DNA from 3 places in the Agarivorans sp. QJM3NY_25 genome. Region 1 is predicted to be linked to each of the others. Evidence: predicted binding sites of a transcription regulator. Region 1 holds the regulator's gene; each other region holds the start of a gene.
The links. Region 1 encodes FliA, which starts transcription of late flagellar genes. Its sites were predicted from a motif close to CTAAAGNTNNNNNNNNNNNNGCCGATA; they were not measured.

Region 1 (9,929 bases):
GTTGCTGCGGTGGAGCCTTCCAAGACTAATGCTAAGGGAGAAAACTCATCACGAGAGTTAGCCGATGATAGCGTCAATTTATCGTCCGTCAAACCTAAGCACAGTTCTAAAACGTCAACAAACCAACAGCTTGGTCATGATTTTGACGAAAATGCGAGCCTCAAAGATAATTTGACTAATTTTATGCAGCGCCATCAAAAGCGTCAGCAAGAAAATTTGCAACAATCCAGCTTAAATAAATCGCAACGGCCTCGAACCGTTCAGGCTCCTCGCTCCTTGGCTCAGCAGCAAGGGTGGATACAGCAAGGTTCAGCAGCCAAACCTGCCGCAAGCCGTATTGCAACGCCAAGCGCAGAGGCGAATCACAGTGAAGTGGGTGAATTAAAGAAAGAAATGGCAGCGATGCGAAAGTTGTTGGAACATCAAGTGTCGGGATTAATGTGGCAGGAAGTTGAGCGGCAAGAGCCTGTTCGAGCGATGTTAATCAAACAGTTACAGTTGGTTGGTTTTGATGAGGATATGGCCGATCAGGTGGCTGGTTATATCCCCGAAGAGCTAGGCGTACAAGAAGGCTGGCAGCATTTACGGGAATTACTGGCAAATCAGCTCCCTGTCGGCCAAGATGAAATATTGTTAAAAGGTGGAGCGGTTGCCTTATTGGGCCCGACGGGGGTCGGTAAAACAACCACTATCGCCAAATTAGCTGCGCAGTTTGCTATGCGCCATGGTCCTGATAGCGTGGCGATGATTACCACAGATACTTATCGTATTGGTGCTCATGAGCAACTGGCAACTTATGGTAAAATTATGGGCTGTGCAGTTCGAGTGGCGAATGATGAAGCTGAGTTGTCCCAGCTTTTATACCAGTTTAAAGATAAAAAGTTAGTCTTAATCGATACCGCTGGTATGAGCCAAAGAGATATCCGTCTACATGAACAATTAGACAAGTTAGTCAAAAATAGCCAAGTTAATATCCGTAATTATTTGGTGATGTCAGCCAATGCTCAGCGACGGGTAATTGAAGAAACTGTAAATCAATTTAAGCGAATTCCTTTGGCTGGTACCATACTTACTAAATTAGATGAAAGTTTAGCGTTAGGTGAAGTGTTAAATGTAACCTTGCGTCATGCTATACCAATCAGTTACGTTACTCATGGTCAGCAAGTACCAGAAGATATTGCAGTGGCGGTGCCTAGCGAATTAGTTGAGCAAGCTTTGTCGGTGATAGATAAGCATTCTCAGCAACACTTTTGGTTTAGTGAAACCGAACAACAGAAGGTTTCGGATGTATTCTAAACATAATGATTTTGATCAAGCTAGCGGCTTACGAATGATGCAACAAAAAAATAATGTGAAAGTAATCGCAGTGACTGGTGGAAAGGGTGGGGTTGGTAAAACCAACGTGACGCTTAACATGGGAATTGCAATGGCGGGTCAAGGCAAGCGAGTCATGGTCCTTGATGCGGACTTAGGTTTGGCGAATGTTGATGTGCTACTTGGGCTGCGCGTGACTAAAAATCTGTCGCATGTGCTATCGGGAGAGTGCACTCTTGACGAAGTATTAGTTGAGGGACCAAATGGGATTCTGATTGCGCCAGCAACTTCAGGAACTCAATCCATGGTTGAATTAAGCCCTGCGGAACATGCAGGTTTAATTCGTGCTTTTAGTAGTATGAAAACACCGATAGATGTTTTGCTGGTTGATACCGCAGCGGGCATCTCTGATATGGTGTTGAGTTTTGCAAAAGCGTCGCAAGATATTTTAGTCGTCGTGTGTGACGAACCAACATCAATTACCGATGCTTATGCCCTGATTAAACTACTCTCTAATAATCATGGGGTGTATAAATTTAAAGTTGTTGCCAATATGGTTCGTAGTTTAAGAGAAGGTCAGGAGTTATTTACCAAGTTGACTCGGGTGACGGAACGGTTTTTAGATGCCACTCTCGAGTTAGTGTCTTGTATTCCCTATGATAACAATGTCCGATTGGCCGTTCGCAAACAACGTGTTGTGGTTGAAGCCTATCCTAAGTCACCAGCGTCTTTGGCATTTCGCTCTTTAGCCAGCAAAGCGGCTACTTGGCCGATACCTGAGCAAGCGGGAGGACATTTAGAATTTTTCATCGAGAATCTTCTCGAATTTGGACAACGCAAGAATAGAGAGCAGCTTAGTGAATAAAGTTGCCGCCTACGCCAATACCAGCGTTAACGACACTAATGCGTTAGTGGAGCGTCACGCCATTTTGGTTAAACGGATTGCCCATCACTTAATGGCTAGGCTACCGGCCAGTGTTATTGTGGATGATTTAATCCAATCTGGAATGATCGGGCTGATAGAAGCCGCTCGTAATTTTGATGGCTCTAAAGGTGCTAGCTTTGAAACCTATGCAGGGATCCGAATTCGCGGCGCGATGCTTGATGAAATACGCCGTGGTGATTGGGTTCCGCGTTCTGTACATAAAAATAGTCGCGCGATTAGTGACGCTATAGCTGCTGTTGAAAGAGAAAAAAATGGTGACGCTAAAGACGCTGAAGTTGCTGAAAAACTCGGGGTTTCTCTTCGCGAATACCATACGATGTTAGCGGATGTTAATTGCGGGCGAATCTTAGGCATTGAGGACCTTGGGGTAAACGAGGATGTCATTTCTAACGAAGAAAGTCGCGAGCAAAATCGTCCTTTCGAAGGTTTTGCAAATCAACGATTTCAACAATCTTTGGCGGAGTGCATCAAAGGGCTACCTGAACGAGAAGCCTTAGTATTATCGCTTTATTACGATGAAGAGCTTAATCTTAAAGAAATTGGTGAAGTATTAAGCGTTAGTGAGTCGAGAGTGAGTCAAATTCATAGTCAAGCGCTTGCCAGAGTGAAAACTCGAATGCGAGATTGGACACAATAGAGAAATTCATCCTTACAAAACTTATAAAAGATGGACTAAAATTGTGTTTATTAAGGCATAATAATGTATTACATAAATTTGTGACCCGTTTGTGGGCTAGTAAAACATCCAGCTGGGGGACGTACCTTGGATAAAAATATGAAAATTCTGGTTGTTGATGATTTTTCAACAATGAGAAGGATTATTAAGAACTTGTTGAGAGATTTAGGTTTCAACAATACACATGAGGCCGATGACGGTAACACCGCGCTACCAATGCTTAAGGGTGGCGATTTTGAGTTTGTAGTGACTGATTGGAATATGCCTGGTATGGAAGGTATCGATTTGTTGAAAAACATTCGTGCCGATGAGAGTTTAGCTCACCTGCCTGTATTGATGGTCACCGCGGAAGCGAAACGTGAACAAATTATTGAAGCCGCACAAGCCGGAGTAAATGGTTATATTGTAAAACCTTTTACAGCAGCTACTTTAAAAGAGAAGCTCGATAAGATTTTCGAAAGATTACAATAAAAGGAAGACGCGTGAGCACCGATACTCCGATTATTTCATTAGCGGATGCGCAACAACTGGTGATGCTACTTGAAATGGGAAAGGTCGCCGAGGCGAACCAACTAGTCAGTGAGCTATGTGCTCCAAAAGCTAACTTGCTGTTTGATAAAGTTGGCCAGCTCACTCGTCAACTTCACGATTCATTAAATGATTTCAAATTGGATATTCGGATCAATGAACTCGCGAACCAAGAAATCCCCGATGCCAAAGAACGTTTAAATTATGTCATCGAAATGACCGACCAAGCTGCTAATAAAACGATGGATGCAGTCGAGTCGGGTTTGCCGATTGCTGATAAATTAACCAATGATATCAATGATATTATGCCTGTATGGCAAAATTTGATGGATCGGAAAATTGAGTTAGGCCAATTTAAAGCGCTGTGTCACCAAATCGATATTTTTCTGACTAGTTCTTCATCTGATGCCGATAAACTACGTAACATGCTTACTGAAATTTTAATGGCACAGGATTTTCAGGATCTTACCGGGCAAATGATTCGAAAGGTGATCACTTTAGTTCAGGAGGTTGAAGAGAATTTAGTTGAGATGCTCACCTTGTTTGGCACTGACATGGTGGATGTCGCTCCTGGTCAAGATGATAAAAAATCGGGTGTTGAAGCAGAAGGCCCTATAATTAATAAAGAACAAAGGGATGACGTTGTTAACGATCAAGACGATGTTGATGACTTGTTGTCTAGTTTAGGATTTTAAGGGAGTAGCGCATGTCGTTTGATGTAGATGAAGACATCTTACAAGACTTTCTGGTAGAAGCGGCAGAGATCCTAGAGCAGCTTTCTGAACAGCTTGTTGATCTAGAAAAACGTCCTGATGATAGTAACTTATTGAATGCTATATTTAGGGGTTTTCATACCGTTAAAGGTGGTGCTGGTTTCTTATCATTAACTGAACTCGTTGACGTTTGTCATGGTGCGGAAAATGTGTTTGACACATTACGTAACGGTGGCCGTGGGGTGTCATCAGAGTTAATGGATGTCATACTTGAAGCACTTGATTCCGTGAATGATATGTTTGCTAAGGTGCAAGCAAGAGAACCTTTAACACCAGCTTCGCCAGAGCTTATTGAGCGATTGCATCAATTATCTCGGCCTGCTTCAGAAGATCAGGTGGTGGTTGAGCCGGAACCTGAGCCCGAGCCCGAGCAAATTCCAGAGAGTAAATCAGCTACAGGCACTGGTATTGATGATATTTCTGATGACGAATTTGAAAGCTTACTCGATGAGTTGCATGGCTCAGGTGCCCCAAAAGCGGCTTCTCAAGCGAGTCCGGTAAGTGCTGCAGCCCCTAGCGAAACTGCGGGTGGTGGCGATATTTCTGATGATGAGTTTGAAAAGCTACTCGACGAGCTGCATGGCTCTAAAGCACCAAGTGCTAAACCTGCCGCTGTTACGTCAGTGGAAACGGTGACGAACAGTGACGAAATTGGCGATGATGAATTCGAAAAGTTATTAGATCAGCTGCATGGTGCCGGTAAAGCGCCTGAGGTTAAGGCGGCAGCTAAGCCCGAAGTCACCCCGAAGGTCGAGCCGAAGAAAGTTGCACCAACAAAAGTTGCAGCTACTCCGAAAGCTGCTGCTCCAGCCAAGTCTGAGCCGGCAAAAGCAGCGCCCAAACAAGCACCTCAGGGGGAAACGACGGTTCGCGTCGATACCCGAACTCTCGACGAAATCATGAATATGGTTGGGGAATTAGTTTTAGTCCGTAATCGTTTGGTTAGTCTTGGTTTAACCAGTAATGATGAGGATATGGCTAAGGCGACCTCTAACCTTGACGTTGTGACCGCTGATTTACAGGGTGCAGTGATGAAAACTCGAATGCAGCCTATTAAGAAGGTGTTCGGTCGTTTTCCTCGAGTCGTTCGTGATTTAGCTCGTAGTTTGAAGAAAGATATTAACTTGGAATTGGTCGGTGAAGATACCGATTTAGACAAAAACCTAGTGGAAGCGTTAGCCGATCCACTGGTGCATTTAGTGCGAAACTCGGTTGATCACGGCATTGAAATGCCAGACCAACGTGAAGCGGCAGGAAAACCGCGTACTGGTGTCATTCGTTTGTCAGCCTCGCAAGAAGGTGATCATATCTTGCTGATGATCGAAGATGACGGCGCGGGAATGAATGCAGATAAGCTTAAATCTATCGCTATAGAGCGCGGTGTTTTAGATGCCGATGCGGCGGCAAGAATGCCAGACAAAGATGCTTATAGTTTGATTTTTGCACCAGGTTTTTCGACAAAAACTGAGATTTCTGATATTTCGGGGCGTGGTGTTGGCATGGACGTGGTCAAAACCAGTATCACCCAGCTGAACGGTTCTGTGGATATTGATTCTAAGCTCGGAGGCGGTACTACTTTACAAATCAAAGTACCATTAACGTTAGCTATTCTACCCACTTTGATGGTTGATGTAGGTAAACAGACTTTTGCTTTACCACTCACCAGTGTAAATGAAATCTTTCATCTGGATTTAACCAAAACCAATGTTGTTGACGGTCAGGAAACCGTTATTGTCCGTAATAAAGCTATACCTCTATTTTATTTGCAAGATTGGTTGATCCGTAATAGTCAATCTGGACAGAGAAGTTCTCAAGGACATGTGGTTATCGTACAGATAGGCCAACAACAGGTGGGATTTGTCGTTGACAATCTCATTGGGCAGGAAGAAGTTGTGATAAAAGCGCTTGACCAGTTATTGCAAGGTACCCCTGGAATGGCCGGGGCGACGATTACCAGTGATGGTCGTATCGCACTCATACTCGATATTCCTAGTTTACTAAAACGCTACGCTCGTAAGTTATAACGCCGAGCACAGCCCTTAAAAAGAATTGAGTATGGCAATAAAAGTATTAGTTGTTGATGATTCTAGTTTTTTCAGACGTCGAGTCAGCGAGATTATTAACGCTGACCCAAGCCTTGAGGTGATAGGTGCAGCTAAGAATGGCCGCGAGGCCATTGAAATGGTTGCAAGTTTAAAACCTGACGTGATTACCATGGATATTGAAATGCCAGTTATGGATGGCATTACGGCTGTAAAAGAAATTATGGCCAAACATCCCACGCCAGTGCTGATGTTTTCATCGTTAACCCACGATGGTGCTAAAGCGACCTTAGATGCTCTAGATGCTGGTGCACTTGATTTTATCCCCAAAAAATTTGAAGACATTGCTCGTGATCGTGAAGAAGCCGTCAGCTTGTTACAACAACGAGTAAAGGCCATTGCCAGACGCCGAGTGATAGCGCGTCGAGCGCCATCGAGTCTGACTCCCCGAGCCGACAAACCTTTGACGCCAAGCGCCCGGACGCCACTAAGGCCGACGACCGCGGCAAGCAGCCAACCTTCGGTAGAGCGCAAGGTTCGTACGTCTGGTGTGTTTAAACCTTCAGGAAAACGCTATAAATTAGTCGCGATAGGGACCTCTACCGGTGGTCCGGTGGCTTTGCAAACAATTTTAACGCAGTTGCCGGCTGGGTTTCCTAAGCCCATTTTATTAGTTCAGCATATGCCAGCTACATTTACAGCTGCATTTGCTCAACGCTTAAATACACTGTCACGGGTTAATGTGAAGCAGGCCGAGGATGGAGATGAATTGCGACCGGGTTGTGCTTATCTCGCACCCGGTGGCAAACAGATGTTAGTTGAGCCTCGCGGTCAGTATGGTCGCTTACGAATTATTGATGGCAATGACAAAGTCAACTATAAACCTTGTGTCGATATTACTTTTGCTTCTTTGGCGAAAAGTCATCAGGGCGACGTTTTAGCCATGATTTTGACTGGTATGGGGGCTGATGGGCGAGATGGTTGCCGTTTATTGAAAGATAAAGGCTCAACGATCTGGGCTCAGGATGAAGCCAGTTGTGTTGTTTATGGTATGCCACAGGCCGTCGCAAGTGCTGGACTCGCCTCCAATCAAATGCCTCTCGATCGTTTTTCTGAAGCGATAGTTATGGAAATTGGTAATGGATAAACTTAGCATCTTTGGCGTTATTTTAGCGTTCTCAGCTGTTGGGTTTGGTCATGTTTTTGCTGGTGGGTCGTTAGACGATTTAGTCAATGTACATGCATTAACAATTGTATTGGGGGGGACTATCGGCGCGGTGATGTTACAAACGCCGAGCAAACAATTTGTGCAAGCTCTGAAAGTGATACCGAAGGTTTGGTTTCAGTCGCAAGATAATGTACAGAACCAAATTCAATTGATATTGAATTGGTCTCATATTGTTCGTAAAGATGGTTATTTGGGCCTAGAACAACAGCAAAAACATGCAGATTCGTTTACTTTACGCGGTTTACAAATGCTGATAGACGGTGCCGAAGCTCAACAATTACAACAATCCTTAGAAGATGTCATCGACTTAGAACAAAGTCGTTTGGAACGTCAGGCGGGGGTGTTTGAAGCCATGGGGGGGTACTGCCCTACGGTGGGTATTATTGGTGCAGTACTTGGTTTGATTCAGGCTATGGATTTTTTAAGCAGTCCTGAGTTACTTGGAAAGGGAATTGCGGTTGCATTTGTCGCGACCATTTATGGTGTTGGTTTCGCCAATTTTATTTTCTTGCCTTTTGCCAATAAACTTCGCTCGCAAGCGGGGGATCGCGCTATTTATCAGGAAATGACTTTAGCTGGATTGGTTTCAATCGCTGAAGGTGCCAGTAGTATTGAAGTAAAGCGTCGCTTACATAGCTTCGTTGTGGATATCGACTAGTATGCGTCATCGCTATGCTGCAGCTGCTAAGCGAAATGCAAACACAGAGCGTTGGTTAGTCTCCTACGCTGATTATATGACATTGATGTTTGCGTTGTTTGTAGTACTTTACGCGATGGCGATTACCAATGAAAAAGATTACCCCGAATTGCAACAACGCTTACAACAGGCGATTGCCTTATTTGAAGTTTCTGATGGGCAAGCTGAACGGAATGAAACGGTCTCGTCAACGGAATTGCTGATGGAATATGGTCACTCGATTTTGGATGGTCAAGTTATCATGCCTAACGTGCCGCCAACGACTTCAAACTCAGTTGCTCAGTCTAATCTAACCGAACTCGCAAGCCAATTGGCTATTGAACTTAAAGATATTTTCAAAACTGACGACATAGTAATAAATAGTGATGAAGACTGGCTAACCATTGAGTTAGATAGTCGACTTTTTTTTGCTAGTGGTAGTGCTTACTTGCTTAAGCCTGCTGAACAGTTGGTTTTACGTTTGTCCGAAAAGCTTAAAATGGTCGATAATTATATACGAGTGCGTGGTTATACCGACGAGCAAAGTATTGATAGTGAACTCTATCCAAGCAATTGGGAGTTGTCAGCCGCTCGGGCCACAAGAGTTGTTCGGGAATTGCAGTCAGATGGGATTCAACCGCAGCGAATGGCTATCGAAGCCTACGCTCAATATGCCCCGTTATCCGTGAACGGAAAACTGCAAAGCGATAAACAAAATCGAAGGGTGGTCATTGCACTCTCTAAATACATTTGGGACTCTTCAATTGCCCAATCGTCAGTTGTCGAACAAGCGCCAGCGGGAGATGAGCAGAAAGTTGTTAAGCCAGATAGTGAGACAATGTTAGCGGTGCCATTGGAAGGTGGTGGGGTGCGATTTACGACAAGGCAGGAAGAATAGGTGAAAGTTTGGACGGTTGCTAATCAAAAAGGCGGTGTCGGTAAAACTACAACGGTGATATCTCTGGCTGGTCTACTAGCGCAACAAGGAAAACGTGTCCTATTACTCGACACTGATCCCCATGCGTCGCTCACCAGTTATTTGGGATTTGATGTTGATAGTGTTCAGGGCACTCTTTATGAACTTTATCAAAACAGTCAACTCGATGATGCGATGGTGACTCATAGTATTCAAGCGACTTCGTTTGATAATTTAGATTTAATTCCTGCAAGTATGGCTTTAGCTACTTTGGATAAAGTGTTGGGGCAGCGTGAGGGAATGGGCTTGATTTTAAAGCGCATTTTGGCGCGTATTGAACATAAGTATGATTATGTGTTAGTTGATTGCCCACCAGTTCTGGGGGTGATGATGGTTAATGCTTTAGCTGCGAGTGAGCGAGTATTAGTGCCTGTTCAAACAGAGTTTTTAGCCATTAAAGGTTTGGAGCGCATGGTTAAAACCTTGAGTATTATGCAACGCTCTTGTCCTAACCGCTTACGCTATACAGTTGTTCCAACGATGTATGACAAGCGAACTCGTGCTTCATTAGCGGCCTTAAAGGAACTACAAGAAACTTATCCGAACAACATTTGGAATTCAGTGATACCCATCGACACCAAATTTAGAGATGCTAGCCTACGGCATGCGCCACCTTCCTATCATATAAAAAATTGCCGCGGGGTATTTGCTTATCAAACCTTACTCGCTCATCTTCTGCAGATGACCGATGAGCAGGGGCTATTATGAATAGCGATACCTTGATGGAGCAGGCTTTAGGGAGTTATTTTGATTCTTTATTGAAAGAACCT
Region 2 (9,929 bases), 560 kb from region 1:
GCGGTTTATCCGCATTACGTTTAGCCAAAGAAGCGAAGCAACTCTTAGAGCAAGTAATTGATAAAAACCCAAAAACTTTAGATGGCTCTGCCTATACCAGCTTAGGTTCGCTATACTACAAAGTGCCAGGATGGCCAATCGGTTTTGGCGACGATGACAAGGCAGAAGCGATGCTTAAACAAGCACTAGCCCTTAATCCCGATGGGATTGACCCAAACTATTTTTATGGTGACTTTTTGGCTGAAGATGGCCGTAAGCAACAGGCCATTGAATATTTAACCCGCGCCCAGCAAGCCGCAGCTCGGCCAGATCGACCGCTGGCAGACAAAGGTCGGCAACAACAAATCGCCTTACGTTTGGAGAGCTTAAAATAACCTATGCGTTTGTTACTAGTAGAAGATGATGTATTACTCGGCCAATCAATGACTGCATCACTGACGCGCCACGGTTATACTGTAGATTGGCTTGAGCGTGGCATGGGGGTCGCAGCAACACTCAAAGCCGAACAATTTATTGCCGTTATTTTAGATCTGACACTCCCCGACATTGACGGTTTAGAAGTACTGCATGAAATTCGCAGAACTGGTTTTGACTTACCGGTGATGATCTTAACGGCCCGCGATGATATTAACGACCGCGTTAAAGGGCTGGATGCTGGTGCCGACGAGTACCTCGGCAAACCCTTCGCCCTCGAAGAGTTATTAGCCCGTTTGCGGGTGTTGATCCGCCGTCAATCCGGTAGCGCAAATGAAACAATCCAATTAGGAGAACTATCACTTTCTCTCATTGAACAAACCATTAACTTTCAGCAAAATCCTCTAAAACTCACCCGCAACGAATACAAAATATTAGCAAGTTTAATCACTAATGCAGGCCGAGTTCTGAGTAAAGAGAAACTACAACAGTCACTGCATGGCTGGGATGAAGGAACCAGTGACAACGCCATTGAAGTACATATTCATAATCTGCGTAAAAAAGTACCAAACAAAGTGATCAAGAACATTCGAGGTGTGGGTTATATCATTGAAAAATAAAACATTCTCAATAAAGCGCCGATTAACAATATCGATCATTGTAGTTGCAAGTTTATTACTGGTGGTCTCACTGTATTTTAGTCTTTTATCTGCTCGCGATGAAATTGAAGAAGTCTATGACGCCCGGCTCGGCCAATCGGCAAAATTGCTGCTCATGGTAAGTCCTGTTGCGACCGACCGCTTAACGTTTACTCAGCAACAGCAACAATTTGATTTATGGATGAATCGTATTCAAAAATTGACCGAAGATGATGACAGCCCTGCGACTGCTTACGGCCATCCTTATGAGCAAAACATCTTATTCCAATTCTATCAAGATGAGCACCTACTATGGAGTTCAAACAAGCGGCTTGGACCACTGCCACTGCTAAAACACGCTTCTGGCTATGGTGACATTTCAATGAAAAATGAGCAGTGGCGATATTTTAAACTAGCAATGGCGAATACTTCTGAGCACCAGCAATATATAGTGGTGGCAGAAAAACAAAGTATCCGCCAAGAAGTGATCGATAAAATTGCCTTTACCGCAACCTTACCGCAATTGATCCTGGTCCCCTGCCTGATCATGCTATTGGTACTTCTAATCGACAAAAACTTCAAACCGATTGCCGAATTGGGTACCGCCATTGCTCAACGTAGTGCACACAAATTAGATCGGATCTATGTGACCAATCAAACTCGAGAGCTGTCCCCCTTAGTGGATGCTTTAAACCAGCTTCTAGTGCAGCTGGAACAAGCTTGGCAACGGGAAAAACGCTTTACTCGTATGGCAGCTCATGAACTAAAAACCCCATTAACCATCTTACGACTCAATGCTGAAAACGCTATTCTTAGTGAAAATCCACAGCAACTAAGGCAAGATTTAGATAACATTCTTAAAGGCATTGATCGTACCGATCGTTTGTTACATCAACTACTCACACTTGCCAAAGTGGAAAGTATCACAGATTTAATCAGCCAAAATTTTGATCTTGCCAAAGTTCTACAGCAAGCTTTAGCAGATTTAGCCCCCATTGCACTGCGCCAACATCAAGAACTCAGTTTTGAAGGCGATAGCTGTTACATTGATGGTGATGAAATACTATTAAGTATTTTATTTAGGAATCTAATTGATAATGCAATCCGATACTCAGGAAGCCACAGTGAAATTGACGTCAAACTGAAGGCGCAAGCCAATGACATCGAAGTCACGATCAGTGATAGTGGTACGGACATCAGCCAAGACACCAGAGAGAAACTATTTGATAACTTCTATCGGGCAAATACCGAAAAAGGCGATGGTGCGGGTTTAGGGATGTCGATTAGCCGAGATATTGCAGAGCTACATCACGCGACGGTACGCTTATTACCGCGCACTCAACAGCATAATACCTTTCAGGTTCGTTTTAATCAAAGAAGCTAAGTATTTACGCCTAAGTTGACGCTGTTAATGCTCGTCCTCAACAAGCTGCTCGCAGCCTTTAGCTGCGGGCGACATTCGCTAGGCGATTAGCTGTTGGCTCTTGAGTCATAAAGCGCCACCATTACAGCACATCATAGAAATTTAGAGTAGATCTTTACCTAAGGAAATAACCACTCGGCGATTTCGTTCGCGACCTAAGGTATTATCATTACTTGCGACATGGCGCCGCTCACCATGACCCGCCACCTCGATCACGCTGTCGTCTAAACCACTCGATTTAAAAAAATCTTTGATTCGCTTGGCGCGTTTATCCGACAATTCTTGATTTGTCCATTTACCACCATAACTATCGGTGTAAGCATCAACCAATACAACATCAATGTCTGGGTCATTCTTGACATAGTCACCAATCAATCTTAAACGTTGTTTAGAACGCGGAGTCAACTCGTTACTATTGGATTGATAAGTCAAAACCGTGAAGGCGATATCATCGAATGAGTAAGGTAACAATCGCCCCACACACTTCAAAAAATCGTTATATTGTTGCTTAAAGTTAACCGATGAGATCCCCACCGATGTTGTCGCATTATTAGCATACCAATCGTCAAAATAAAAAGTGGGGATATTACCGTCTTCTAATTCGCTCAGCATTTGCCAAGCTGGCTGGGCATGCACGTAACCGTCAAATTGCTGGTAAAAAGACAATTCACTAATTTTTTTAGAACTTGCCCCAGGTTTCCACATCGGCGGCACACTGCGTAATGAAACCTGATGCGTCTGCGGCGAAATTTTGTACATGTCTAAGTAGAAGTCTAAATTAACATTCTTCGAGGCGCGACTAACAAAACTAGCGATCCCAAACGATGGAATAAAATGGTCCATACGACATTCAATAGGAGATTGGCTGGACATGACCCAGGTTGAATCGTCCATTGATGCTGAATAGCTGCGTACACTAGCGTGAGTGACCGTCGTCCCAAGCGCCAAAGTTAACAATAAATAAGGTTTCATAGTCGCAAATCCTCTGTTCTCCTTAAAATATCGGCCAAAGGCCAATTATCTTTAAAGCAAATTCGCGATTCTTTGCTGCTTTTGTAATAATGCGCGCCTCAGTAAATACTATGCCAGATTATGACCATTACAGAACACAGCTCTCAGCTTATGTCGAACCGCTTTCGAGGGTATTACCCGGTTGTTATCGACATTGAAACGGCAGGCTTTAATGCCAACACCGATGCATTATTGGAAATAGCGGCTTGCTTACTCAGCTTCGATGCAAATGGCGAGTTATATGTACTCGACAGCGTGCAATTTAACGTTGATCCCTTTGTGGGAGCAAACTTAGAAAAAGCTGCTTTAGAGTTTACCGGTATCGATCCCACAAACCCGCTCCGTGCTGCGGTGAGTGAAGAGTTCGCACTAAAAGAAATGTTTAAGCCAATTCGTAAGGCCTTGAAAGCCCACGGCTGTAGCCGTGCTGTCATGGTGGCTCACAATGCCGCTTTTGATATGAGTTTCTTTAACGCTGCGGTTGAGCGATGTCGGATCAAACGTAACCCTTTTCACCCTTTCGTGAGTTTTGATACCACAAGTTTGAGCGCTTTAGCGCTCGGCCAAACCGTGTTAGCGAAGGCCTGTCGGGAAGCTGATATTGAATTTAGTAATCAAGAAGCTCATTCGGCACTTTACGATGCGCAAAAAACCGCAGAACTATTTTGCAAAATAGTAAATAAATGGCAGACCTTAGGTGGTTGGCCGCTTCCTATTCCACAAGATACCCCTGAAGAACCATAGGATCTCATTCATGTTTAACCCCGTTGTTGTTTCCGTTTGTTTAATGCTAATACTTAGTCTCATGCGGGTAAATGTAGTATTAGCGCTCACCATTAGCGCGTTAGTCGGAGGCCTCGTTTCAGGACTGCCCCTGGCGGAAACAATTTCTAGCTTCGAACAAGGTTTAGGCAATGGTGCTCAAATTGCTCTCAGTTACGCCCTACTTGGCGCTTTTGCTGTGGCAATATCTCGCAGTGGACTGACTGATTTTATTGCCGAAAAGATTATCAGCCGCGTAGACAAACACCGAGAAAGCCGCTTAAGCTTAGTGAAATGGTTGATGTTAAGCGCCATCATTCTCATGGCCATCGCTTCGCAAAATCTGGTGCCAGTGCACATTGCCTTTATCCCCATTTTAATTCCACCGCTGATTGGTGCTTTAAATCAGCTAAAAATCGATCGCCGTTTAATCGCTTGCTGTTTAACTTTTGGCTTAGTTACAACCTATATGTGGTTGCCAGTTGGGTTTGGTGGCATCTTCCTAAATCAACTTTTATTTACCAATCTACAAAACAATGGTTTAAGTATCGATAAAGCACAACTTCCCTTGGCTATGACCATCCCGGCTCTTGGGATGGTTGTCGGCTTGCTGAGTGCGATTTTTATTTCTTATCGTAAACCACGCGAATATCGTAGTGATATGCTTAAGGCTTCGGCGAGTTCCGCGCCTGCAATGCCGACTCAAAAGCTGTTGATTAACATTATTGCTATATTCGCAGCTCTGGCGATTCAGCTTTATAGTAACTCGATCATTATCGGCGCTTTAGCTGGCTTTCTATTATTAACGACAGCATCAGGGATCCGCCCTCAAAACAGCCAAGATTTATTCATTGAAGGCGTAAAACTAATGGCTTTGATTGGCTTTATTATGATTGCCGCAGCTGGCTTTGCCGCCGTAATGAAAGAAACCGGTGGCGTACCCGACTTGGTATCGAGCGCCGCAGATATGTTAGGTAGCAATAAAATGTTAGCCGCAGCAGTATTACTGATTGTGGGTCTGTTAATCACCATGGGGATCGGCTCATCGTTTTCAACGATCCCGATTATCGCCGCTATATATGTCCCCTTAGCTATTTCTTTAGGATTTTCGGAACTGGCAACCGTTGCTTTAGTGGGAACAGCGGCGGCACTGGGTGATGCAGGTTCACCGGCATCCGATTCAACTTTAGGTCCAACGGCGGGATTAAATAGTGACGGCCAGCATGATCATATTTGGGATACGGTTGTACCAACATTTATCCACTTCAACCTACCATTATTGGTATTTGGCTGGATAGCAGTTATTGTTTTATAAAAAGTGATAACAATCTGATTTACTGGTGATTTAACGACTCGCGTCTGACGACTAATATTTTATGGGAACACCAACTTGACCAACTTTGAAATACCGCTCGATAAACTACAGCCTACATTTAATTTGGCTAATGTGACTCCCAATAGTCATCACCAATGGGCAAACTTAATGCCCTTGGCAAAAGCAAGCTTTGATTATTTTTTGTCACAAGCTCCTAGTCTGCCTCTCATGATATGCCAAGCAGCCAGTTACCTACAGCATCAGTCAATACTTCAAGCCCTGTTGCGCTCACCAACTGTAACCAGCGCGCCCCCATCAAACTATGTCATGTTGTACCGGCCAAAAACGCCCTATCAGCCCAGTTATTTTCAGCTTAAAGCAGGGTCTCTACCGTTATTTAAGCAACTCATGCAACAACTAAACGAACTCATCAGAGCTGAGCCAACATCGAGTATAAGCGTACAAGCTGAAGCCAATGAGTCGCTATTTATACAGTTACACAGCTGCCAGCAACAACTCGGCTTAGTTGATGCTGTTCAAGACTTGTATCATGCTTTAATTGAACAACAGCCGGCGAATGATATTTCAGCTTATTACAAAGTTTGGCAAAGCCAACATCAGCCAATACTGTGTCCAGAATTTTCAAGAGCTGCTCTGTTCGGCTCAATTCGCAGTGGTAGCTCTGCTGCCGATTTAACAGGCATCGACTTAGGTTTGTTCCAACAATCCCCGCACGGTGTATTTGTGCTCAATAGTGATGATGTAATAGCAGATCCCGGATTGTGGTTTGAATTAAAGGCGTGCTTAAAATCATCCCGTTTGGATTGGTCTCGAGCGAAGAGTCACAAAGCGACAATGATACCAGAAGCCTCAGACTTCAAACCGAAGCTCGTATTACTCGGTGAGCCGATGGCTATCTCTGCTCTGTTAGAACTCGACCCAGAAATATATCAACTCAGCTTGATTGAAACCGAACTACCCAGTGAAGTTGAACTAAACAGTGTCAATATCGAAGCCTATCTAAGTCAGATTAATGCTACGCTGAGCGATACGAAACTAGCACCACTCGATGCTAAACTTTATACTTCGGTACTTAGTTATGCCTCACGCTTGTGTGAACATAACGACTTGCTCAGCCTCGATATTCTCCACATCATCAAGCCACTTCGTTTAGTGGCCCATTTACAGCTGAACCATAATGCCGAGGGCTTCGCCAGCGCATTAAATACACTACATAGAAACATCAATAGCCAGCAACAATTTAGTGATCTAGCATATCGAGATCAACAAACTAAGATTGAGCTTTCTGGTGAAAAAATAGGTCAAATCAATGGCTTATCAGTTATTGACTTTAACGGTCTCGGTTTGTCTTTTGGAGAGCCAATCCGGATCACTGCGACCGCTCACCAAGGCGAAGGTGATTTTACCGATGTTGAACGCAAAGCTGAGCTAGGCGGCAATATTCATGCAAAATCCATGATGATTATTCAAGGTTATCTCAGCGAGTTATTTGCCAAAGAACACCATTTCCCGCTGTCTGGTAACATCGTATTTGAACAATCTTATCATGAGATCGATGGTGATAGTGCCTCAATGGCGGGCGCTTTGGTGATGATGAGCGCATTGGCGAACCTTCCCATTAAACAAAGCTTCGCCGTAACCGGAGCGCTCGACCAAAAAGGTAATATTCTCGCAGTTGGTGGGCTTAACGAAAAAATTGAAGGCTTCTATCGGATAGCTCAACAAAGTAAGATTGCAGGCCCCTTTGCATTGATACTTCCCAAAGCCAACCTTAATCAGTTAAATTTGAATCACGATGTGATACAGGCCTGCACTCAAGGTAAACTTAAGTTGTTTGCTATTGAGCATATTGAACAAGCCGTTCAGTTACTCTTTAATCAACCTGCCGGTGATGTATATGATGCGCAAAGTGTCTATGGACAGATCTATAGAAACATTCATCCTGAAGGCCAAAACAACAGTTTTTTCGCTTACTTACTTAGAAAAATACTCGGCGTATTCAAACTCTAACAAATTTATTAGTCATCGGACTTGTTTAGCGCACACCTGTTCGCTAAAGTAGCGGCAAATTTTTTAAAGGTTTAAATCATGACTCAGGTTTCACAAAAAGATCTAGGTAAAACTAGCTATGAACGCCAAGAATTACTCGACTGTAGCCAAGGTCTTTTATTTGGTGAAGGAAATAGTAAGCTTCCTGCCCCCAATATGTTAATGATGGATCGCATTCTCAAAATTAGTCATGAAGGTGGTGAATTTGGAAATGGTGAAATTATTGCCGAATTAGATATTGATCCAGATTTATGGTTTTTTGGTTGCCACTTTCCTGGCGACCCAGTGATGCCAGGTTGTCTCGGGCTCGATGCGATGTGGCAGTTAGTTGGGTTTTTCTTAGGTTGGAGTGGCGGTCCAGGAAAAGGACGAGCTCTGGGTGTTGGTGAGGTTAAATTTACTGGACAAGTCTTACCCACAGCAAAGAAAGTGACCTATAAAATCCAAATGAAACGCGTAATCATGCGCAAATTAGTGATGGGTATTGCCAATGGTATTGTAGAGGTCGATGGGCGAGAAATTTATTCCGCAAATGACCTGAAAGTTGGTTTATTTACTGACACATCAAGCTTCTAAGTAAATCATCTCCTATAAAAAAGCCCTGTTAACCAACAGGGCTTTTTTTATTCATTAATGATTGTCTAATCCTGAAACGCGTTCTTCAAGCGCCTCGCGCCATCCTCCGTACCAATGCCCTCTCGCGTCAACTCCTCCGTACGGACAGGTCTCCTTAGAACGACCAGATAACCCTGCTTGATAACCTTTGGCATGCGCTCTTTCTAAACGATCGCGTTTTTGTCTTTTCATAGACTATTCCTCATCAAGATCAGAAAATAAACCAGCGGTCCGTTTAGGACCACCGTTCTACTATCGCCTATCGTTTTACAAAGATCAAAAACAAATTTTTAAGTATTCGCTAAGCATTTGATCTTTTTGTTACAACCAACAAAAAGATTAACGTTTTTTGAAGCGTCTCACATAAATTAAGGGTAATAACAATAAACCAAACCAAGAAACGCCTGCACCTTGGCGCTCATAAGACGCTTCTTCAAGCATTGGGCAACGAGCAATATCATTGATATCAGTGACTACAGGGTTACGCTCTAAACGCAGTAACACGGGTCTCGGATTAACACCATGAATAAGGTCATCCGGTGTTTCGTAGTGATACCCACTCGCGTAAACAGTGCCGTCATCGAGGATTTGAGAAGCATACTCAATCCGATATAGTGGCATCCGTGGTTGTCCGTCTTGTTCATAACAAGTTAAGGAATTGAGGCTCCAGTTATAGGTACTTTCACCATTCTTATAACGATCAAAATCTAGCAAAATTGCACTCTGCCAACGAGTCGTACCACTATAAGAAGGCTGTTCTTCACCATCCGCATCAACCCAACCGACAATCAAATTATCATTATTAATATCACTAAATTCGCTATTAGCGCCATTAAATGGCAAGTCACGCAGTGGCCAAACCACTTGTTGATAAGAACTAGAAGCTTGATCATTATCATAAACAAAAGCTTCTACTGGGCGATTACGTGATTTCACTTGCGTATAACGCAAGTTGCCAACCATCAATTCCGCATCATTAACGGCATTTGCCCAAGTATGTGAGACCGAGTCTTCAAAGTCTGCACTATCACCACCGATGTTAATGTTAGGAATTTGATTTAGTGAATAACTTCCATCGTCATTTGCGCTATAAAATACCGCTCGTCCGCGAGAACCTACGGTTGAATCATAAACATCGTCAGAAGAGATCCCAACAAATATATCCGCATGACTGTTGTAGTCCTTGATGAAATTATAATTGGGTGCATCGCCATATTGAGAACGAACGTAACCTTCAACCAAGGGCACGCCTTCCACCGCATCGCCATCGTCGGCGTTAGTAATATCCCACACCCAAGCCTGCGTATTAAAACCAGAACAGCGATAATAATAATCCTGGTCACCAGTTTGACATTCGCCAAAACTATCGCTATTCGAGTAACTAACACTACTCAAACCAATCACAAGCGTCTTACCGTCTTTCTGAATGACTTGTAAACCCGACGAAACACCACCTTTGTCGCTACTCAATTGTCCATCACTACTAAATGGTGTTGGTAATAAAGTAATTTTGGCATCGTCACTAAGGCGCAGCGCAAACCCGCGTTGAATAAACTCTCGAGTATAGACCGCGCTAGAGCCATTACTAAAAGGTGCGGAATCGTAACCGACAGCCCAACCAAGCGAACTATTAATTCGATTCACTCGAGTATCTGTCGTATAAGTTTGCTGACTACTATCG
Region 3 (9,929 bases), 1.6 Mb from region 1:
ATATAAAACACAACAATCAAAATAGCGAGTATTGCTAATACAATAAATTTCAAAAAACTATCCTTTTCTATCAAGGGGGGCGGTTCGCAATAGCGACCAGTTTAAAGATACTGCCTACGGCTATAGCGCTGAGGTGAATCTTCAACTTTAACTGAAGTGTTGATTAAAATACATCACGAGTCACCGAAAATAATGCTGCTCATGGCGAGCTAGCGAGTCATTTTCTTCACAAATACTACAACAAATAAGGCGATGATAAAGCTACCGCTAAAGGCTTCTATTGCTGCAAAAACACGAGATAATCCTACAGGGGTAAAATCCCCATAACCTAGAGTCGTGAAGGTCACGACGCTGTAATACAAACATTCAAAGAAGGCGACCATGTTTTGAGTTGCTGTTTGATTAAGATCAAAGGTAACAATATTGCCGTTGAAATGGATGCCGGTAAACAGATAGACCAGAGCACTACTAAAAATAATCGCCAGAGAAGTAAAAATAACTCGCATCGGTAATTCACCATAGCCGCAGACTAAGTCGACTAGCTTTGAAATGGCTCTTGGATAGGAATACTTAGGCATTTGATAACGGCGCATGGTGAGTTCTTTACGTAAGAAATGTCCTGCGGTGGTAAACAGCCCTTCAGCCTCAGCACTTTTACGTAAACTTCGATAGACTTCTTCTGCTTGCTGGTAATAGTCATTCATTAACTCGATATCTTGCTTTTGTTCCGCTGTTAGGGCCAACTTTTCTTGCATGACACGCGCTCCAACCTTAAGGCTATCACACTTACAACCTTCCATTTTTGCACCCAGCAGGTTGGTTTGAGTTAGGTTTGCGTGATTAAGGTTAGCGTCGCGAAGGTCTGCCTTCATTAAACTGCCACCCTGAAGGTTAATATTAAACAAGTGGGCGGCTTTGAGGTTACAGCGATAAAGATCGGCACCAGTCATATCATAGCCTTGTTTACTGTTGTATTTGACTAGATTGATATCGCATAGTTGGGCTTTTTTAAGGCATATTCCACGCATTAATCCGCCATTTTGGGCGTAGCGTTCTAGTTGTTCTTTAATTTCGGGGCCAGTTTTATTTTCATTGGGATCGTGCCAAAAACACAATCCATTGCTCAAGGCCTTTTCATGGCAAGGGAGCCCTGAGTCATCTTGATACGAACATTGGTTATTTCGAACCATCTGATTCGCCTTCTTTGATATGTTTGCTCTGAGGTCGTGAGCAAGCCAGTGTTGGTTGCTTATTTAAGTGTAAGCCAAAAATTAGAGCTGTGAGATCTACCTTGATAGAAAATGCTAAAGTTGTTCAATAAAAACAATATATTAACTTTTGTTTTTACTACCAAACTGCTGAAATTCGTTCTTTAGCGTTGAGTAACGCTCGGCGTGATTTTCGTTGAGCTTCAAGCCATCGAGTAATTTGATGGTAACTTTACAATCGTTTAGCAATTGCCCACTGACGCCCTTATCTGAGAGATTGATTTGTTTCAAAATCGCTTGGATTTTATTGAGAATAGCCCCGGTGTTTCCCGGTGCGACCTGCAGGGCCTTGTCAAAGTGGCTTGTCGCTTCGTCATAACGTTGTTCTTCGTAGGCATCAATGCCCATTTTGTTGTATTCGCGAAACAGCCCAAGTTTCTGTTCAAAGTCCTCATCTTTTAAAACTTTATGTGCTGAGGATAGCGATATTGGATCAATATTATCGCGTTTTTCTAACTCTTCAGCAAAGGGCATTGCATATTCAAACTCTCCCACTGAATTTAAGGTGAGGAAGGTATCGGGTAGTAACTCAACCGCAACTTTTTCCGGAGAGTCGAGTAGGCCATCATTGCTGCTAAACAAGAGTCTTTTAGCTTTGTTTAATTCGCCTTTGGTCGCGTGTACTCTTGCTTGACTGATCCCTTCGAAAGCATCGAAATTAAAGTCTTCGTCTTTGCCTTCTTCTCGTCTGGCATGAAACAGCACTGAATTTACTTCTTGTAGTAAGCGGTTTTTACGGTATAGGTCTTCTTCGCCTTGGGCTTCATCAATTAAACTTCGTACATAGTTACATAAATGATGTGGCCCCCGATGAATAGAGCGGCGTGCCAATTGCAAAATAGTTGAGAATGTTTCTTTCGCTAAACTCAGTTCTCCAGCATCAATCGCTAGCGAGGCCAATAGTTGTTGGCGTTCAAGGCTGTTTACGGCTAATTTAGAAGCTTTTAGCACGGTTTCCAGGGCTTTTTCGATATTTCCCTCAGCGCGGTAGGCTCGAGCTAACCAGTCATATGCGGTGAGTAACAGTGGGCTTTCTGCGATGGAGCGGCTGAGCGTATCAATTGCTTTTTTATTTTCATCGAGTAGCAGATATACCCGGCCTAAGGTCGCTTTGGCCCAAGTTTGTTTTCGCTCTTTTAGGATCGCCTCTAACGCTAGTTTGGCGTTTTCATATTCCCCTAAAGCAATTTGTGCTTCTACCTTTAAGTTTTTACAGTAGTTGCTGTAACGACTCTCTTTCTCGATTTGTTGGTCACATAGCTCAATTACTTTGCTATAGTTTTTATCGGCCAGTGCGTGATAAATATCACGTAAGGACTGTCTTTTCAGGTGGGCTCTGGCTAAGCGATTGTGTAATTGAAACTGTGAAAATGGTTTGGTAATAAATTCGTCAGGTTCCATTTCAAGTGCGCTGAGCACCATACTCTTATTATTATCACCACTAATAATAAAAAATAATGCATCCACTTCGAGTAGTTTGCTGACGCGTAACTCTTCTAGTAATTGTCCGCCGTTTTTACCTGTACCTAGATTATAATCCACCAATAGAATGTCGAACTTTCGTTTTCGGCAAGCTTTAACGGCCGCTTCTCCAGTTGTCGCAAAATAGACATCGCTTGCTCCAAAGTTTTGTAGCATGGCTTTAAGCATCACTTGAAAAGCGCGCTGGTCATCAACGATGAGTATTTTTTTTCCGCTATAGTTGTATTGCGTTGCCATTACCGTGTTATCTAATCCTTTTTCGATATCCTAGCACAACTTTGCCAAGGTTGAAGCTGTGTAAGTATAGCGGCCTAGCTGCTTAAGCTTATCATTTATAAAACCTTGCCAAACTAGCAGTGCTTGATTTACTATTAAGGCGTTGATGAGTTTTTTAGCTTGTCAACACTGAGTCAAAGCCAAACTTGGAGTGATCCAAGGTCGGAAAGTTACAGATCTTGAGAATTATATTCTTAAGATGGCTGGACCGCCTTAGTTGAGTGGTTTTATTTACAACATTGTTGTTTAACCTCTCAGTGAGTTAGTCTATTTACCGTTTATTACTTTCCGTATTTGGTTGGAACGCCAAGCTAAGTTAGCTTGGCGTATTTGTTTGGCGCTTAGTCCTAAATATTTTCTCGTTCTATCTTCTATCTTCTATCTTCTATCTTCTATCTTCTATCTTCTGTTGCAAATCTAACTACTGATTTTCTGTCTTATTTTAAAATCTATTCATGAGCGGTTTACTTGGGTTCGGTTAAAATGAAGGTTAACCTGATTGTTGTGCAGCATCGCCATAACTTAGTGAGCATATTACTTGCTCGGCATTACTGAGAGGTTATCAAGCATGATGCTAAATTTAAGACATAAAAAAAGACACCTAAAGTGTCTTTTTTTATCAAGATGGTGGAGGGAGGTGGATTCGAACCACCGAAGCTTTCGCGACAGATTTACAATCTGTTCCCTTTGGCCACTCGGGAACCCCTCCTGCTTGTGGAGCGGCATATTACCAGAACTTGTTAAGCTGTAAAGTAAAAAAGGCGATAAATTTTATAGCTTAAGACTGTTTGCTTAATATCTGTTCATTTCGTGAATGTGAACTAAAGTTTTGTGTCTTTCTACCGATATAGGTAATCAGTAGAAGGGGGCGCAATGTTAGTTGAGCAGATAAGAAATCATAGTTTGTGTGATGAGTTGCAGTTAGGCGATACGCTTAATCGTTGCTCTCAGCAGGGTGATCTTGCTCATTTTCATCTGCTATTGAGTATGTTGAGCCAAAACGTTTGCGATCAGGCTCAATTTTCCATGCAAAAACCTGCGGCCGAACAAGTACAGCAAGATCTGCGAGCTCAATTGCAGCTTCGTGAAGCTCGCCCTCTAATTGCTCAGGCTGATGAGTTCGAAGTGCAGGCGAATTGGAGTCAGCATTTACAAAAGGGCTCAATTGATACGATTCGTTTGGAGCAAGCCTTAAATGGTTATGCCGCCTGCGCGGACGATACGCTCGATGGAGTTCGTGAAGAGGTCATGAATAACGTGAGTCTACTGACGCGGTTAAAACATGGCGCGGCTAGTAAACCACTGCAAGTCATACCCGATGTAGAAGTAAAAGGTAGTGAAATTTATCAAGTACTAAGCAACTTCGATTATTCGAAGCCGCTTAAAGTTAAATATTATAATTAGCGAAAAACTACAGTTCGATTCCCGTAAACAAATACTTTCTCATCGAGCACTTGTTGCATGGCGCGACTTAATACCGACTTTTCTACATCTCGCCCAGCTTTTGCCATTTCTTGCGCGCTGTAGGTATGGTCAATATGAATCACGTGTTGCTCTACGATAGGACCTTCATCTAGATCGTTATTCACGAAGTGAGCGGTAGCGCCAATGATTTTAACCCCTCTATCGTAGGCTTGTTTATAAGGTTTAGCACCAATGAAAGCTGGCAAGAACGAGTGATGAATGTTTAAGATCTTATTGCTGAACGCCTCGACAAATGTTGGTGTGAGGATCCGCATGTATTTAGCGAGTACCACATAGTCGGGTTGATATTGTTGGACAGTTTCAATGATCAGCTGTTCATGTTGCTCACGTTTTAATCCTTCATGACTAATGTAATGGAAGGGGATGTCAAATTTCTCAGTGAGCGCTTGTAGGATATCGTAGTTGCCTACAACTGCGGCAATTTCAACATTCATATCACCGTATACGGCTTTCATGAGTAAATCGCCTAAGCAATGTGCTTCTTTGGTGACCATGATCACGATGCGCTTGCGTCCGGCCCCGACTAAACGACGGGCGCTGCCAATAGGTAGTGCATTGTCTAAATCAGCGAGCAAAGTTTGGTCGTTAAAATAGCCTTCTAACTCGGTACGCATGAAGAAACGTCCCACTTCATTATCGACAAATTCGTTATTTTTAATAATGTTGAGTTGATGCTTGGCACAGATGTTGGTAATGGTTGAGATTAAACCTTTGGCATCTGGGCATTCGGTTAAAAGAATTTTTCTTTCCATGGTGTTTTCGATTTATTCAGCTTTAAAGTTAAGATTTTTTACAGCACTGTTTCAGTTTCTTCCCGCTCCCGCAGGGGCACGCAGCATTGCGAGCCAAGGGTGAAGGAGAAAATACACCATCGGTATAAAACCAATGTTCAGCAATTTTTGTGAAATTAGAGCGTTCATGCAAAATATTAAGTTGGCCTTGCTCGCGAAAATGAGCTTTAAACTCCACAATTCCGCTGTTGCCATCGAGTCGGTCGCAACTAAATAAAATTTCGAGTTTCTCCCATTGTGTCGCTTCCTCGGCGTTGAGTGCTAAGGGCTGCTCACTTGGACGAAAGTCCGGATGATGGCTTTGCCATAAGTAGTTCGCATCACCCAGAGTATAGGCACTATAGCGGGAACGCATTAGTTGCTCACAATGAGTCGGGCTTGATAAGCCGCTGATATAGGGTTGACAACATTGAACAAAGTTCAAGCCGCTACCGCAAGGGCAAACTAACACTCTGGAACCTCTAATTTGACTGAGGGCGAAGTGTAGCAAGAAGTTGGCAATAACACAGCTGAAAATTGCTTAGAGTTCGTTCGTTAGCGGCTTTCTTTTAGGCGGTGACTTTGAGATGTCGAGCAATAGAAAGTGAAAACTTGTATTGTAAATCGTTTTTTTTAAGCCTTCATCTGCGATCTATGGCTTGCTTAGGGACAAGTTAATCTTTGATAAATACATGTTTTGGTTAAAGCTAAGGCTTAAACGAGTTAAGCTTAAACGAGGTATTATGATTGCTAGGGAATTGAATTTGCGTACTAAATTTGTAATTGAGCCTTTGCAGCTTGGTTTGGCAGAGGCACTGCAAAATAAGATTGATTTGAAGACCAAGCCACAAGGTTCTTTGGGCCAATTGGAGTCATTAGCTTGTCAGTTAGGCCTGATACAGTCGACCCTTGAACCTGTGATCCAGCGCGCAAAAATGATTGTATTTGCCGCCGACCATGGGATTGCTTTAGCTGGGGTGAGTGCTTATCCACAAGCTGTGACGGCGCAAATGGTGCAAAACTTTGTGGAAGGGGGTGCGGCGGTTAATGTATTTTGTCGCCAGCACGGTTTTGCTTTTGAGATTGTTGATGTTGGTGTTAGCCAATTACTTTCAGAAGAGGGGGTTGCGTGTTGTAAAGTGGCAGCTGGAACAAAAAGTTTTTTAAGTTCAGACGCGATGACCCAAGCGCAATCGGAGCAGGCGATGGAGGTTGGAGTGGCTAGAGTTCGTCAAGCGGCCTTAGAGGGATCTAATTTATTGGCTTTCGGTGAAATGGGGATCGCCAACACAGCCAGTGCAGCCGCGTTGATGGCTGGTTGTTTGGGACTCCCGGTTAGCGATTGTGTTGGACGAGGCACTGGTTTAGATGACCAAGGTTTGGCACATAAAGTTGCGGTATTAGAGCAAGCAATGAACCATCATCGCGGAGATTATACGGCCGAACAATGGTTGGCGAAGGTTGGCGGTTTAGAAATAGCGGCCATTGTGGGGGCGATGCTTGAAGCCGCGAGTCGGCGGATGGTGATTTTGGTGGATGGTTTTATCTGTTCAGCTGCAGCGTTGGTTGCTTATCAAATCAATCCTCTGGTGAAACAATATATGGTGTTTTGCCACCAAAGCGCGGAACAGGCACATCAGCGTTTATTGAAGGCGATGGATGCTCATGCCTTGTTAGAATTGTCCTTACGTTTAGGTGAAGGGAGCGGCGCAGTATTAGCTTATCCCTTGGTTTGTTCCGCTGTCGCCTTTCTCAATCAAATGGCCTCATTTGAATCGGCAGGGGTGAGCCAACAGCAGGGCTAGCTAAGGTCCAAGGCTATTCTTGATTTTGCATGCAGAGAACATCTAGGCCATCGGTTTAAATCAATCGATGGCCATTGCTGCAAGTCGTTAATATTGAAAAGCAATCCTCGGTCGACTTGATATGGCTTGGCTCGACCGCAACACTGGAAGCGCTGAGTTAAGTGAGTTGTGCTTTCCTTGCCTGTTGGCAACCTTCGATGGCAGGGGCCAGCAGTTCTAAGGCGCTTTGATTACAAGCGGGCAGGCTGGCGGTGGATTGTTTGATTGGCGTCACTCGTTTTCCCCAGCGAATAACGGCCGCTCCCCAGGTGAGTCCTGCGCCAAAAGCTGCTAATAAGACATTGTCACCGGGCTTAATTCGACCTTGCTCTAAGGCTTCACATAAGGCGACAGGAACCGTTGCTGCTGAGGTGTTTCCGTATTTTTCAATGTTGATCATGATGTTTTCATCGGGGGCGCCAATTCGTTTGGCGAGAGCGTCGATGATCCGTAGATTGGCTTGATGAGGCACGATGAAGTTAAGTTCATGATTAGCAACTTGTGCCTGAGCCAAGACATTGCTGGCAGCTTCTCCCATACCTTTTACGGCACGTTTAAAGATTTCGGGCCCTTCAAACTGGAAGTTGTACAGGGTATCTACACCGCTAAAACGTTTGCGGTTGGTACCAAAATCCGCAATTGATAAAATTTCCCGTTTTTCACTGTCACAACCTAACTTAGCGGCTAAAAATCCAACTTTTTCTGGATCATCATTGGCTTCGATGATCACCGCTCCGGCACCATCACCGAATAACACAGCAGTATCGCGCTTGGTCCAATCGAGCAATTGACTGAGGCGCTCGGCACCAATTAACAATATTCTTTGCATTGCTCCTGTTTGAATTAAGGCCGCCGCAGTTTGTAGGCCGTAAACAAAACCGCTACAAGCAGCATTCATGTCAAACACGGCCGCTTGATCGGCATGTAGTAGCTGTTGCACGCGACTGGCACTGTTTGGCACTGTTGTTCCAGCTGTGCAGGTACACAAGATAATTGCATCGAGTTGTGCTGCATCTAAGTTTGCCGCAGCGAGAGCTTGCAAACCTGCATTGGCAGCTAGTTCGGCGATATCCACATGCGATATACAACGCTCTTTAATACCTGTTCGGCTACTTATCCACTCATCGGATGTGTCGATAAAAGTACTTAAATCGTGGTTAGATAGACGTGCAGGAGGCATACATTTGCCCCATCCGGTAATTTCGGCGTGATACATAAAGGCTAGAAACTCTCATACTATAATGTGCCAAGGATTATGCCTGATGCATGCTAAATAGCCAAATTGTCTGATTCTTGAGCTTGACTGGTTGGTTTTATGACTTAAGCTAGATATCCCAGTTTGAGTCTATTTTTTCAGACTTAAGTGTAGGCAAATTGACTGCTTGGTTTGGGCTCATGGATAGCTTATAAGCTCTGGTATAACTAGATTGAGGTCTTATATGACGGTGACAGGTCAACAATTCGCGTCAGCATTCCCAAACGACGATAAAATTGAATGCTCGCGCTTTAATCACCTTACTCGCTATTTTGAACTAAGCATTGATATCTGCGCCGATCCCTTGACTCGGCTCGCTTTTGCTTCTGAACAGATAGCGGCCTTGCCGCTACTTAAAAAAGTCGCGGTAAATGGTGAGCTGGATGATATAGCCGTGTTTTTCGCTGAGATGTTTATTTGGCCATTGAGTGACATTTGCGAAGTGAGAGCCCCAGTTCCCTTAAGGAGCGAGGAATGGTTATTACTCGATGCGGATGAGGTAGGACACTCATGAGTGTTCAGCCCTAGTTTGGGGGAACGCTCACGATAAATATGCTTGATGTGACTTATGGTGAGCGACTAGTCGTCTTGTTAATGCTCGCAAGCTTTTGTTTTATTAATAATTTCATTCACGTAAACAATCGCTTGCTTGCATTTATTAAGCTTGCAGTGAACCGTATTGTCGAGCTGCCGTCACAACTATTATAAATAACGAGCTTGAAGGTGTTGTTTAAAATACTGGCTATTTAAGTTTTCGCCAGTGGCGCGGCTGACTAGTTCATCGCTTGGGTAGAAACTGGCTTGTGACCAGATGTTTTTTTGTAACCAGGCAAAGACCGTATCGTAATTACCGGTTTGAACTTGAGCGGGTACCTCCGGATGTTGTTTCACCAGCGCTGTGTGAAATTGTGCAGCATACATTGCACCGAGTGAGTAGGACGGAAAATAGCCGATTAAACCAGCAGGCCAATGCACGTCTTGCATGCAGCCATCTTGGTAATTGCCTTGTGTAGATAGTCCTAAATACTGTTGCATTTTGAGATCCCATAACTCCGGGATATCAGCCACGGTAATTTTTTGGGTAATCAGGTCTCGTTCTAATTCGTAGCGCAACATGATGTGTGCAGGATAGGTCACTTCATCGGCGTCAACTCGAATATAACCGGGCTGTACCTTAAGGTAGTGTTGTTTGAGCTCGCTTAAGCGCATTGGCTGCTGATGGCACAAATGCTGATTGACTAAGGGGAGTAGTTGTTCAATAAATGCCTGACTGCGACCCAATTGCATTTCAAAGAATAGGCTTTGGCTTTCATGAATGCCCATTGAGCGGGCCTGACCCACTGGTAGATCGAGGAAATCTAAAGGTAGATTTTGCTCATAGCGAGCATGACCCGTCTCATGCACTATTCCCATCAGCGAGCGAGTAAAGTCTTGTTCTTCGTAACGGGTGGTAATTCGAACATCCTGAGGGACTCCACCACAGAAGGGGTGAGTACTCACATCGAGGCGACCATGATTAAAATCGAATTGCAGCTTCTTCATCACTGCT

Region 2: the regulator FliA is predicted to act here: its motif matches at 3,476-3,502, upstream of ACRRSW_RS11215 (flagellar protein MotY).
Region 3: the regulator FliA is predicted to act here: its motif matches at 3,848-3,874, upstream of ACRRSW_RS15890 (VC2046/SO_2500 family protein).

The regions. Positions count from the first base shown of each region.
Region 1 is NZ_CP194041.2:1,870,186-1,880,114, forward strand. Features, by position in the region: gene flhF (flagellar biosynthesis protein FlhF) at 1-1,296, shown strand, start outside; gene ACRRSW_RS08655 (MinD/ParA family protein) at 1,286-2,179, shown strand; gene ACRRSW_RS08660 (RNA polymerase sigma factor FliA) at 2,172-2,897, shown strand; gene cheY (chemotaxis response regulator CheY) at 3,024-3,407, shown strand; gene ACRRSW_RS08670 (protein phosphatase CheZ) at 3,419-4,159, shown strand; gene ACRRSW_RS08675 (chemotaxis protein CheW) at 4,171-6,261, shown strand; gene ACRRSW_RS08680 (protein-glutamate methylesterase/protein-glutamine glutaminase) at 6,293-7,426, shown strand; gene ACRRSW_RS08685 (flagellar motor protein) at 7,419-8,165, shown strand; gene ACRRSW_RS08690 (flagellar motor protein MotB) at 8,167-9,081, shown strand; gene ACRRSW_RS08695 (ParA family protein) at 9,082-9,867, shown strand; gene ACRRSW_RS08700 (chemotaxis protein CheW) at 9,864-9,929, shown strand, end outside.
Region 2 is NZ_CP194041.2:2,431,836-2,441,764, reverse strand. Features, by position in the region: gene ACRRSW_RS11230 (tetratricopeptide repeat protein) at 1-374, shown strand, start outside; gene ACRRSW_RS11225 (response regulator) at 378-1,034, shown strand; gene ACRRSW_RS11220 (ATP-binding protein) at 1,024-2,436, shown strand; gene ACRRSW_RS11215 (flagellar protein MotY) at 2,578-3,447, opposite strand; gene rnt (ribonuclease T) at 3,568-4,230, shown strand; gene ACRRSW_RS11205 (Na+/H+ antiporter family protein) at 4,241-5,563, shown strand; gene ACRRSW_RS11200 (AAA family ATPase) at 5,639-7,594, shown strand; gene fabA (bifunctional 3-hydroxydecanoyl-ACP dehydratase/trans-2-decenoyl-ACP isomerase) at 7,673-8,209, shown strand; gene rmf (ribosome modulation factor) at 8,264-8,440, opposite strand; gene ACRRSW_RS11185 (DUF3466 family protein) at 8,588-9,929, opposite strand, start outside.
Region 3 is NZ_CP194041.2:3,464,456-3,474,384, reverse strand. Features, by position in the region: gene ACRRSW_RS15910 (FKBP-type peptidyl-prolyl cis-trans isomerase) at 1-53, opposite strand, end outside; gene ACRRSW_RS15905 (ion channel) at 210-1,190, opposite strand; gene ACRRSW_RS15900 (response regulator) at 1,332-2,987, opposite strand; cyclic di-GMP riboswitch class I at 3,156-3,242, shown strand; tRNA gene ACRRSW_RS15895 (tRNA-Tyr) at 3,652-3,735, opposite strand; gene ACRRSW_RS15890 (VC2046/SO_2500 family protein) at 3,900-4,430, shown strand; gene purU (formyltetrahydrofolate deformylase) at 4,427-5,263, opposite strand; gene ACRRSW_RS15880 (YchJ family protein) at 5,292-5,753, opposite strand; gene cobT (nicotinate-nucleotide--dimethylbenzimidazole phosphoribosyltransferase) at 6,046-7,086, shown strand; gene ACRRSW_RS15870 (ketoacyl-ACP synthase III) at 7,244-8,341, opposite strand; gene ACRRSW_RS15865 (hypothetical protein) at 8,565-8,894, shown strand; gene ACRRSW_RS15860 (carboxypeptidase M32) at 9,083-9,929, opposite strand, start outside.